2 regions of the Cellulosimicrobium sp. E-16 genome follow, and region 2 is predicted to be linked to the other one. Evidence: predicted binding sites of a transcription regulator. Region 2 holds the regulator's gene; the other holds the start of a gene.
What was found. Region 2 encodes LexA, which represses DNA repair genes until DNA is damaged. Its sites were predicted from a motif close to TCGAACANNTGTTCGA; they were not measured.
Positions count from the first base shown of each region.

Region 1: the regulator LexA is predicted to act here: its motif matches at 1,518-1,533, upstream of uvrA (excinuclease ABC subunit UvrA).

Region 1 covers NZ_CP183974.1:2,524,515-2,530,625, forward strand. Annotated here, with positions in the region: gene uvrA (excinuclease ABC subunit UvrA) at 1-1,488, opposite strand, end outside; gene ACN9MS_RS11255 (MBL fold metallo-hydrolase) at 1,620-2,327, shown strand; gene ACN9MS_RS11260 (YciI family protein) at 2,420-2,719, shown strand; gene ACN9MS_RS11265 (protein kinase family protein) at 2,727-3,821, opposite strand; gene ACN9MS_RS11270 (TerC family protein) at 3,852-4,982, opposite strand; gene ACN9MS_RS11275 (TerC family protein) at 4,982-5,986, opposite strand.
Region 2 covers NZ_CP183974.1:1,986,621-1,992,731, forward strand. Annotated here, with positions in the region: gene ACN9MS_RS08710 (ATP-dependent DNA helicase) at 1-1,818, shown strand, start outside; gene ACN9MS_RS08715 (L-lactate dehydrogenase) at 1,868-2,878, shown strand; gene lexA (transcriptional repressor LexA) at 2,990-3,724, opposite strand; gene ACN9MS_RS08725 (LysM peptidoglycan-binding domain-containing protein) at 4,057-4,425, shown strand; gene nrdR (transcriptional regulator NrdR) at 4,845-5,372, shown strand; gene ACN9MS_RS08735 (aldo/keto reductase) at 5,433-6,111, opposite strand, start outside.

The sequences.
Region 1 (6,111 bases), 540 kb from region 2:
CTCGCCGCCGGACAGCGTCGCGGCGGGGCGCTCGAGCGAGAGGTAGTCGAGGCCGACGTCGAGCAGGAAGCCGAGCCGCGCGTCGATCTCCTTGAGCACCTCGGTCGCGATCGCGCGCTCGCGCGCGCCGAGCTCGAGCGCCCCGAGGAACGCCGCGGCCTCGCGCAGCGGGAGCCGGCACACGTCCCAGATGGACTTGCCGCCCACCTTGACCGCGAGGACCTCGGGCTTGAGGCGAGCGCCCTGGCACACGGGGCACGGGACCTCGCGCATGAAGGCCTCGTACTTCTCCTTGGACCAGTCCGACTCGGTCTCCGTGTGCCGGCGCTCGAGGAACGTCATGACGCCCTCGAACCCGGTCGAGTACTGCCGCTCGCGGCCCCAGCGGTTCTTGTACCGCACGTGGACCTGGTGGTTCTGCCCGTGCAGGACTGCCTTCTTCGCGCGCTCGGGCAGCGCCCGCCACGGCGTGTCCATGGAGAACCCGAGGTCGTCCGCGAGCGCCGTGAGGACCCGCTCGAAGTACTCGGAGGAGATCTGCGCCCACGGCGCGACCGCGCCCTCGGCCAGCGACTTCTCGACGTCCGGCACCACGAGGTCGGGGTCGACCTCGAGACGGAAGCCGATGCCCGTGCACTCGGGGCACGCGCCGTAGGGCGCGTTGAAGGAGAACGTGCGCGGCTCGATCTCGTCGAGCGCGAGCTCGTGGTCGTTGGGGCACGCGCGCTTCTCGGAGAAGCGGCGCTCGCGCGCCGGGTCGTCCGCGTCGGCGTCGACGAGCTCGATGACGACGAGACCCCCCGCGAGGCCGAGCGCGGTCTCGACCGAGTCGGTGAGCCGGCGCTGCACGCCCTCGCGCGACACGAGGCGGTCGACGACGACCTCGATGTCGTGCTTGAGCTTCTTCTCCAAGGCGGGGACGTCGGTGAGCGTGCGCACCTCGCCGTCGACGCGGGCGCGCGCGAAGCCCTTGGTCTGGAGCTCCTTGAAGAGCTCGGAGTACTCGCCCTTGCGCCCCCGGACCACCGGCGCGAGCACCTGGTACCGCGTGCCCTCCGGCAGCTCGAGGAGCCGGTCGACGATCTGCTGCGGCGTCTGCGCGGTCACGCGCTCGCCGCAGACGGGACAGTGCTGCGTGCCGGCGCGCGAGAACAGCAGTCGCAGGTAGTCGTAGACCTCGGTGATGGTGCCGACGGTCGAGCGCGGGTTGCGGTTCGTGGACTTCTGGTCGATCGACACCGCGGGCGACAGGCCCTCGATGAAGTCGACGTCGGGCTTGTCCATCTGACCGAGGAACTGGCGCGCGTACGCGGACAGCGACTCGACGTAGCGGCGCTGCCCCTCCGCGAAGATGGTGTCGAACGCGAGCGACGACTTGCCCGAGCCCGAGAGCCCCGTGAAGACGATGAGCTTGTCCCGCGGGAGGTCGAGGTCGACGTTGCGGAGGTTGTGCTCGCGGGCACCGGAGATGACGAGGCGATTGCTCACCGCAGCATCGTACGACCGACCACCCACATTCGCACAGGTGTTCGACGTCACCTTCGCGCGTCCTCCGACGAACGCTCACCGCAGGCCCACCCGCGGCCCCGGAGGCCGTCACGGCACGGCAGACTGACCGCATGGTGTACACGGGACAGGTCGTCGTCGGCGGGCCGAGCGACCGGCGTCGCATCGACGAGGTCGAGATCCGCAAGCTCGCCGTCGGACCGCTCGCGAACGACGTCTACCTCCTCACGTGCCGGCGCACGGGTGCCCAGGTCCTGATCGACGCCGCGGACGCGCCCGACGACGTCCTCGCGCTCGTCCGCGACGGGTCGCCGACCGCGCGCCTCGACGTCGTCGTCACGACGCACCGGCACACTGACCACCTGCGCGCGCTCGCCTCGATCGTCGCGGTCACCGGCGCGACGACGGCCGCCGGGGACCTCGACGCCGACGCCGTCGCGGCAGCCGCCGACGTGCACGTCACCCGCCGTCTCCGTCACGGCGACGTCGTCCGCGCCGGTGACCTCGTGCTCGAGGTCGTGGCGCTGCGCGGCCACACGCCGGGATCCGTCGCGCTGGCCTACCGCGAACCGGACGCGGTCCACGAGCCCGGGGCGGCAGCGGGCCGCGTGCACCTCTTCACGGGCGACTCGCTGTTCCCGGGCGGCGTCGGGAACACCCAGCGCGACCCGTCCCGCTTCGAGCGGTTGCTCACGGACGTCACGGAGCGTGTCTTCGACCGGTTCGACGACGCGACGTGGGTCTACCCGGGTCATGGCGCGGACACGACCCTGGGCGTCGAGCGTCCGCACCTCGACGAGTGGCGCGAGCGCGGCTGGTAGCGGACCGCGCGGGCTCCGCTCGGAACGCCGCGGTGACGACCGAGGCGCGGACCCGTCCGCGTGCCGTCGGGCGGTCCTGGTTCACTGGCGGCATGCCGATCCACGCCGTCACCTACGTCTACGCCGACCGCACCGCCGAGCTCGACGCCCTGCGTCCGGAGCACCGCGCATTCCTGGGCGACCTGTACGCGCGGGGCACGCTCCTGGCGTCCGGCCCGCTGCCCGCGCACGAGGGCGCACCCGCCGGGGCGCTGCTCGTCGTCGACGGGGAGACGCCCGACGCCGTCGCCGCGGTCCTCGACGAGGACCCGTTCGGGCGGGCGGGCCTCGTCGCCGAGCGCACTGTCCGTCCGTGGGCGCCGGTCATCGGCGACTGGGCGGACCGCGCCTGACGGGGTCTCACCGCGCGCGGTCGCGCCCGGGCGGACGATCCCGGAGCCGGCGGATCGACTCCCACGGGTACGGCGTCTCCCGGCTCTCCCGCTGGAACGCGCGGTAGAAGTCCCCGACCACCGCCGCGACCGGGGCGTGCCGGGACAGCGTCGCCGCGACCGCCGCGGGGGCGCCCGCCGGAAGGCTGCCCTGAGCCCAGGAGCGCACGAGCGCGCGGCGCTCGTCGGGACCGCACCCGTACAGGGCGACGGCCAGCCAGCTCACCAGGTGGGTGACGCTGTAGCAGTCGTCGTACTCCTGGTGCGCGGCGACGAAGTCGACCTCGTCGGGCGAGAGGTCGAAGGCTGACGAGATCGCGAGACCGTAGTCGGCGAAGTAGAGCCGTTCCCCGTCGGTCAGGACGTTCTCGAAGTGCGTGTCGAAGTGCAGCAGGCCACGTGAACTCATGAACGAGATCCCGGCGCTCAGCCCGTCCTCCACCAGCGCGCAGGCGCGCTCGGCGGTCTCGCCACCTGCCTCGACCTGGGCGCCGAGCCAGTCGTGCAGCGTCTGCGGGACGTACTCCAGGAACAGCACGATGCTCGCCGAGGAGTCCCGCAGGGCCTCGACCCGGCGACGCACCGCCGTGCCGCCGCCCCAGTACTCGACGGCACGCTCGACGTCGGCCAGCTCGTCGGGCAGCGGTCGGCCGGCGTCGGGAAGCACCCGCCAGTGGTGCATCAGGGGAAAGCCCTCGTGGTCCCCCGCGATCACCCAGCCCGTCGTCATGACGTGCGCGGCCAGCTCCCGCCAGGCGCCGAAGCCCGCGGCGCCGATGGCGCCGACGCCGTAGTGGCAGAAGGTCGGGAGGTCGAACAGGTTCGCCGTGGAGCGGACGTTCTCCGCCTGGCGCTCCAGGTCGGTCAGTCGCACGTGCTTGACGAACACGGGTGTGCCGTCGACGTCGAGCAGCACCGTCTCCCCGCCGATGCCCGCACCGATCCGCGGGGCGGCGTCCACGAGCTCGCGCAGCTCGTGGACGCTGCGCAGCGACAGCGCGGTGGCGACCGCTGCGTGCGCGGCCAGGCGGGAAGCGCGGGACCTGTCGCGTCGGGCTGGCACCGTCTCGCTCCGCGGCTCGTCGGGCACGCGCTATCGCGCGGCGCCGTCCTGCGGGCCTGTGCCCCGCGGCGGCGCCTCGCCGGCGGACGCGACCTCCTCGACCGTCTCGTCCGCAGGCGCCTCGACCGCGTCCTCGACGGGACCGGCGACGTCGCTCGCGGCGGCCGTCGCGGCCGGGCCGTCCTGGGCGTGCAGCGCCCGCGTCCGCAGCAGGCTCGCGACGGTGGTGACGGCGAGCGCACCGATGATCACGACGAGCGACAGCCAGATCGGGACCGTCGGGACGGCGTCGAGGTGCTCCCCGCCGTTGATGAACGGCAGCGTGTTCTCGTGCAGCGCCTCGAGGATCAGCTTCACGCCGATGAACCCGAGGATCACCGCGAGACCGATCGGCAGGTAGACCAGCCGCTCGAGCAGGCCGCCCAGGAGGAAGTAGAGCTGGCGCAGGCCCATGAGCGCGAAGACGTTCGTCGTGAAGACGATGAACGGGTCCTGGGTGAGCCCGAAGATCGCGGGGATCGAGTCGAACGCGAAGAGCAGGTCGGTGCTGCCGATCGCGAGGAACACGATGACGAGCGGCGTGAAGACCCGCTTGCCGTCCTCGATCGTGCGCAGCCGGCCGCCGTCGTACTGCGTGCCCAGCGGCAGCACCTTCCGCAGCGCCCGCACGGCGCGGTTCTCGTGGTACTCCTCGGGCTCGTCGCCACCGGCCACGAGCTTGATCGCCGTGTAGATGAGGAACGCGCCGAAGAGGTAGAACACCCACACGAACTGCGCGATGATCGCCGCGCCCGCGAGGATGAACGCCCCGCGCAGGACGAGCGCGACGATGATGCCCACCATCAGGACGCGCTGCTGCTGGTCCCGCGGGACCGCGAACCGCGCCATGATGATGACGAACACGAAGAGGTTGTCCACGGAGAGGCTGTACTCCGTGAGCCACCCCGCGTAGAACTCCCCGGCCGGTGCCGCCCCGCCGACCGCGCCCACGATCGCCCCGAAGACGAGGGCGAGCGCGACGTAGAAGCCGACCCACAGCGCGCTCTCGCGCATCGAGGGGACGTGCGGGCGACGCCCCACGACGAACAGGTCGACGAGGAGCAGCACCGCGAGCGCCGACAGCGACGCCCACTCGAACCAGACGGGAAGCTCGTGAACCATCAGCGTGAGCCCTCCGAGCTCTCGACGGAGCGCCGACGGTCGGCGCGGTCCTTGGCGAGGCTCGCGACCGTGGTGATCGTGAGCACGACGACGATGAAGCCGAGCGACAGCGCCGTCGAGATCTCCGGGATGGCGGTGATGTGCTCACCGCCGTTGATGAACGGCACCTCGTTCTTGTGCAGCGCGTGGATGAGCAGCTTGACGCCGATGAAGCCCAGGATCGCCGCGAGGCCGTACGCGAGGTAGACGAGGCGGTCGAGGAGGCCGTCGATGAGGAAGTAGAGCTGGCGCAGGCCGAGCAGCGAGAACGCGTTGGCGGCGAACACGAGGTAGGTCTCCTGCGTGAGTCCGAAGATCGCCGGGATCGAGTCGACCGCGAAGAGCAGGTCGGCGCTGCCGATCGCGATCATCACGATGAGCATCGGGGTGATGTAGCGCTTCCCGTCGATCTTCGTCGTCATCTTGTCCTCGACGTACGTCTCCGTCGTCGGGAACAGGCGGCGGGTCAGCTTCAGCGCGCCGTTCTCGTGGAACTCCTCGTCGTGGCCCGAGCCCGCCTTGACCTGCGTCCACGCGGTGTAGAGCAGGAACGCGCCGAAGATGTAGAAGATCCAGCTGAAGTTCTCGATGAGGGCCGCGCCGAGGAAGATGAAGATCGTCCGCAGGACCAGCGCGATCGTGATGCCGATGAGCAGCACCTTCTGCTGGTAGAGCCGCGGGACGCGGAAGCTCGTCATGATGAGGACGAACACGAAGAGGTTGTCGACCGACAGGCTCTTCTCGGTGATGTAGCCGGCGAAGTACTCCCCGCCGTACGTCGAGCCCCAGACGGCCCAGACGATACCGCCGAAGGCGACCGCGACGGCGACGTAGCCGGCGGACCACCAGGTGGCCTCGCGCAGGCTCGGGGCGTGGGGCGTGCGCACGTGCCCGACGTAGTCGACGGCGAGCATCGCGAGGATCACGCCGATGGTGACGAGCCAGACCCAGACGGGGACATCCATGCAAAGACCTCCGGTACGTAGCACTGAGTACCGAAGGTCTCTTCCGCCACGCACCGCCACGCGCACCCGCACGGGTCGCGGGCTGGTGGTTGCGGGACCGGTGACACCGGGCCGACGACTGCGCC
Region 2 (6,111 bases):
TCGACCGCGACCCTCGCGCTCCAGCGCCAGGTCATCACGCGCGACCTGCCGCTCGTCGCCGACGCGGTGGCCGACCGTCTCCCGCGCCCCGCGACCATCGCGCTCCTCAAGGGGTGGCACAACTACCTGTGCGTCCACAAGGTCGCGGGCGGGTACCCGGCCGACGAGCCGACGCTCTTCGACCTGCCGGGCGAGTCCGCGGGCGCCGCCGACCACCCCGCCGCGCGGGGCGGGACCAGCGCAGCCGCGCTGGGCGAGCAGGTCGTGCGTCTGCGGGAGTGGGCCGACGAGACGTCGACCGGTGACCGGGACGACTTGGTGCCCGGCGTGAGCGACAAGGCGTGGCGCCAGGTCTCCGTCACCGCGCTCGAGTGCCTCGGGCAGCGGTGCCCGATGCTCGCCGAGTGCTTCCCCGAGAAGGCGCGCGCGACGGCCCGCGAGGCCGACGTCGTCGTGACCAACCACGCGATGCTCGGCATCGCCGCGATGGGGTCGCCCGGCGTGCTGCCCGAGCACGACGTGCTCGTCGTCGACGAGGCGCACGAGCTCGCGGACCGCGTGACGGCGGCCGCGACGGTCGACCTGTCGGTGCCGGCGATCGAGAGCGCGGCGCGCCTCGCGCGCCGGCACGGCGGCGTCACGACGGACGCGCTCGACGCGGCGTCGGCGGCGTTCGGGACGGTCGTCGGTGCGCTGCCCGCCGAGCGGTTCCCGGACGGGCTGCCCGACGGCGCGCGGTCGGCCGTCGCGGCGGTGCGCGACGCCGCGCGCGAGGTCCTCTCGACCCTCAAGCCGGAGACCGGGGTGACCAAGCCCGCCCAGCCGGACTCCGGGCTGAAGATGGCCCAGTCGACCATGCTCCAGCTCTTCGAGGTCGCCGAGCGCATGGCCGCCGACCCGACCGGGCACGACGTGCTCTGGTGCTCGCGGCCCGGCGAGGGCGGCTGGTCGGCCGACCGGTTCGGCGAGGGCGCGAGCCGCCTGCACGCCGCCCCGCTGGGCGTCGCCGGCCTCATCCGCACGCACCTGCTCGCCGAGCGGACCGGGGTGTTCACGTCCGCGACGCTCGCGCTCGGAGGAAGCTTCGACGCCGTGGCGCGCACCTTCGGCCTCGGGAGCGATGGCGAGGGCGGTGACGCCGACGCGCCGCGGTGGGGCGGGCTCGACGTCGGCAGCCCGTTCGACTACGCGCGGCAGGGCATCCTCTACGTCGCCAAGCGCCTGCCCACGCCGGGCCGCGAGGCGTCCACGGAGCACCAGCTCGACGAGATCGCCGCGCTCGTGGAGGCCGCGGGCGGGCGCACGCTCGGCCTGTTCTCGTCACGCCGCGCCGCGGTCGCTGCGGCGGAGGCGATGCGCGAGCGGCTCGACGTGCCGATCCTGTGCCAGGGCGACGACCAGCTCCCGACGCTCGTGCGCGAGTTCGCCGACGACCCGGCGACGTGCCTGTTCGGCACCCTGTCGCTGTGGCAGGGAGTCGACGTCCCAGGGCCGTCGTGCCAGCTCGTGCTCATCGACCGCATCCCGTTCCCGCGCCCGGACGACCCGGTCAAGTCGGCTAGGGCCCGTGCGGTCGAGGCCGCGGGCGGCAACGGGTTCATGCAGGTCTCCGCGACGCACGCCGCGCTCCTGCTGGCGCAGGGCGCCGGTCGGCTCGTGCGGTCCACTGCGGACCGGGGCGTGGTCGCGGTCCTCGACCCGCGCCTCGTGACCGCGCGCTACGGCTCGTTCCTCGCGCGCTCGATGCCGGGGTTCTGGCAGACGACCGACCGCGACGTCGCTACCGCTGCGCTGCGGCGCCTCGCCGCCCTAGGCTGAGTCCTTTCCCGGAGCATCAGGGATCCCACCGAACTCTCACGGAGGCGAGATGACGACGAGCACGTCCCCGCACGGCACCGGCGACGCGACCGCGGGCGGTCCAGGAGGGGCCGCACGGACCACCAAGCTGGCGATCGTCGGCGCGGGTGCCGTCGGGTCGACGCTGGCGTACGCGGCCCTCATGCGCGGGGCCGCGCGCACGGTGGCGCTCCTGGACGTGAACCGGGCGAAGGTCGAGGCGGAGGTGCTCGACCTCCAGCACGGCATCCAGTTCATGCCGATGGCCCGGGTCGAGGGCTCGGACGACGTCGCGGTGTGCGCCGGGGCGGACGTGGTCGTCGTGACGGCCGGGGCGAAGCAGAAGCCGGGCCAGACGCGGCTCGACCTCGCCGAGGGCACGATCGGCCTCATGCGGACGATCCTGCCCGGGCTGGTGGAGGTCGCCCCGGACGCGGTCTACGTCATGGTGACCAACCCCGTCGACATCGTCACGTACGCGGCGCTCAAGTTCTCGGGGCTGCCGCCGACGCAGCTCTTCGGCAGCGGGACGGTGCTCGACTCGTCGCGCCTGCGCTTCCTCGTGGCCCAGCACTGCGGCGTCGCGGTGCAGAACGTCCACGCGTACATCGCGGGCGAGCACGGCGACAGCGAGATCCCGCTGTGGAGCTCGGCGACCATCGGCGGCGTGCCGCTCCTCGAGTGGCCCGGCCTCGGCGGGCGGGGGCCCTTGACGGGGGAGGTCCGTGACGACATCGCGCGCGAGGTGGTGCAGTCGGCCTACCGGATCATCGAGGGCAAGGGCGCGACCAACTACGCAGTCGGGCTCGCGGGCACGCGCATCATCGAGGCCGTGCTCGACGACGAGCACCGCATCCTGCCGGTCTCGACGCTCCTCGACGGCGCGTACGGGCTCGACGACGTGTGCCTCTCGCTTCCGACGCTGGTCGACCGCCGGGGCGCCGCCGAGCGGGTCGAGGTCCCGCTGGCCGACGCGGAGCTCGCCGGCCTGCGCTCGTCCGCCGAGTCGCTGCGCGCCGTCGCCCGCCGCTTCGGTCTCTGACCGACCGGGGCTCGTCGCGTCGGTCTCTGACCGACCGGGCCCGCGCACCGCGAGAGCCGGGTGGTCGACGACCACCCGGCTCTCGGCGTGCTGAGGGGAGGACCCTGTCGCTCAGAGGCTGCGCAGGACGGAGACGACGCGCCCGAGGACCTGGGCGTCGTCGCCCGGGATCGGGTCGTACGCGGCGTTGTGCGGCATGAGCCACACGTGGCCGTCCGCGCGACGCAGGGACTTCACCGTGGCCTCGCCGTCGATCATCGCCGCGACGATCTCGCCGTTCTCCGCGACCGGCTGGCGGCGCACGACGACCCAGTCTCCGTCGCAGATCGCGGCGTCGATCATCGAGTCGCCCTGGACCCGCAGGAGGAAGAGCTCGCCCTCGCCGACGAGCTGGCGGGGCAGCGGGAAGACGTCCTCGACGACCTGCTCCGCGAGGATCGGCCCGCCAGCGGCGATGCGTCCGACGACCGGGACGTACGACGGCGCGGGGTGCGCCTCGTCGTACGTGGGCTGGGGCGCGGCGCCCGCCGCCCCGAGCGGGGTCGCGCGGCGCGCGTCGTCCGGCTGGACGACCTCGATCGCGCGGGGACGGTTCGGGTCGCGGCGCAGGAAGCCCTTGCGCTCGAGCGTCGTGAGCTGGTGCTTCACGGACGACGGGCTCGTCAGGCCCACGGCCTCGCCGATCTCTCGCATGCTCGGCGGGTAGCCACGCTGCTCGACGCATGCGCGGATGGTCTCGAGCACGAGGCGCTGCCGCGGCGTGAGCCCGTCACCCCCTGCCGACCCGTCCGGGAGCTCGCGCACCTCGGCGAGCCCCCGTGCCCTGTCCGTGCCTCGTGCCGCCATGGTCGCTCCGCCTTCGTCCGTCGCGGCCGCCGACGCCTCCCGGCCTGCGGCCTCCCCTCCCCGGGACGTGCGCCCCGGGACCTCGGTCGTTCCTCCAGGTCCGAGCGGACATGTCCGGCGAACCGACCTGACCCCAGGCTAGGGGAGGTTGCGACACGAATCAAACACCTGTTCGAGCATGTCTCGACTCTGTCGGTCGTTCGTGATAGACCTTCGTACAGATGTTCTACGTACACGTGTTCGATCAACCTGGTCGGCGCGCAGACGAAGGGCTCGCGGCGTCCGATCGACCGGGGAAGGCGATCGGGCCCGCGAGCCGGGACGGAGCAGGCATGGATGCGATGGCGATCTCGACGATCGGGCCGCTCGGCCCCTCGGGCGGAGTTGCGGCGCCGGGGCGCGCGGGAGAGCGACCACTGCGGCTCACGCGGCGGGGTCGCGTGGTCCTCGTGCTCCTCGCGGCCGTGGTGCTGCTGCTCGCCGCGCGCGTGGGCGTCGCCGTCGCGAGTGGACCAGGTGAGCCTGTGGAGGTCCGGGTCCACGTCGTGGCCGCGGGGGAGACGCTGTGGGAGCTCGCGCAGGGCGTAGCGGCTCCGGGCGAGGATCTCCGGGACGTCGTGAGCGGGCTCGCCGAGCTCAACGGGCTCTCGTCGTCCGGCCTCCAGGCCGGGCAGAAGATCCTTCTCCCGGCATCGGCGTAGGAGCCGCGCCGTCCGTCGTCGTCGGCGGGCCCGACTCCGGTGTGGCGCAGGACACGGCAGGAAACCCTCGTGTGTCGGGGTGCAGGGGTTGCATCCCTGATTAGGCCCACCTAAGTTAGTCTCACCTCACAACGCCGGCTGGGGGGCTGGGCGGACGAGGCGAGGAGCACGCGGTCCACCGCGACTCCTGTGCACGTCGCCGCGCGTGAGGCGAGTCACGCGCGTGATGGGGACGGGGGCGTCCCGACGGGGGCGGTCGACCACGACCGCCCCCGTTCTGCTGTCCACGGGCGGCCTCCTGCGCGCGGTCGTCCCACCCTCCGCGGGCCCCGAGGTCGGAGGCGTGTTGCACCGCCCTGCCGCGACGGCATACGTTCGTCGCGCCGACCCGTCGGCGCGAACCCGCGGAGGAGCCTGCCATGCACTGCCCGTTCTGCCGCCACGCGGACTCCCGCGTCGTCGACTCGCGCACCTCGGACGACGGCGCGTCGATCCGTCGGCGTCGTCAGTGCCCCGAGTGCAACCGCCGCTTCACGACGATCGAGACCGCGAGCCTGTCCGTGGTCAAGCGCTCGGGCGTCACGGAGCCCTTCTCGCGCGAGAAGATCGTCAACGGCGTGCGCAAGGCCTGCCAGGGGCGCCCCGTCAACGAGGACGACCTCGCGGTGCTCGCGCAGCGCGTGGAGGAGACGATCCGGGCGAGCGGCAGCGCCGAGCTCGACGCGTACGAGATCGGGCTCGCGATCCTCGGGCCGCTGCGTGAGCTCGACGAGGTCGCCTACCTGCGCTTCGCGAGCGTCTACCAGGCGTTCGACTCGCTCGAGGACTTCGAGAGCGCGATCACCTCGCTCCGGGTCGAGCGCGAGGAGCGCGAGTCGGCGGCGCAGGCCGAGGGCACGGACGACGCCGCCGCGGACGCGAGCGAGGAGCCCGCGCCGCAGGCCTGAGGCGGCGACACCGCGCTCCGTCTTTCGTCCCCGCGTCGCCATCGGACCGCGCCTGCGGTGCTACAGGTCGCTGGACCGCGACGCCCAGATGTTGATGCCCGTGTCCGCGGGCAGCGCGTCGACGGCCGCGAGCTCCTCGGCGGAGAGACCTGGCGCGTCGAGCGCGGCGAGGTTCTCGTCGAGCTGGCGCGTCGAGCTCGCGCCGAGCAGGACCGAGGTGACGCGCTCGTCCCGCATCGCCCAGAGGATCGCCGTCGTGGCGAGGCTGCGTCCGTGGGCACGGGCGAGGCCGTCGAGCCGGCGCACGTGGTCGAGGTTCGCGTCCGAGAGGAACGCCGGGCGCAGCGGTCCGCCGCGGGCCGCTCGGGAGTCGTCCGGGACCCCGCGCAGGTACCGGTCGGTGAGCATCCCCTGGGCGAGCGGCGAGAAGGCCACGACGCCCAGGCCCTCGGCCCCGGCGACGTCGAGCACGGACGCGCCCGCGGGATCGTGCGGGTCGGGCTCCTCGACCCACCGGTTGAGCATCGAGTACGACACCTGGGTCACGACGAGGTCGACCCCGAGCCGCTCCGCGACACGCAGGGCCTCCCGGGTGCGGCGCGCCGAGTAGGAGGAGATGCCTGCGTACCGCGCGCGTCCCGAGCGGACCGCGGTGGCGAGCGCGCCGACGGTCTCCTCGAGCGGCGTCGTCGGGTCGAAGCGATGGGAGTAGAAGATGTCGACGTGGTCGAGCCCGAGC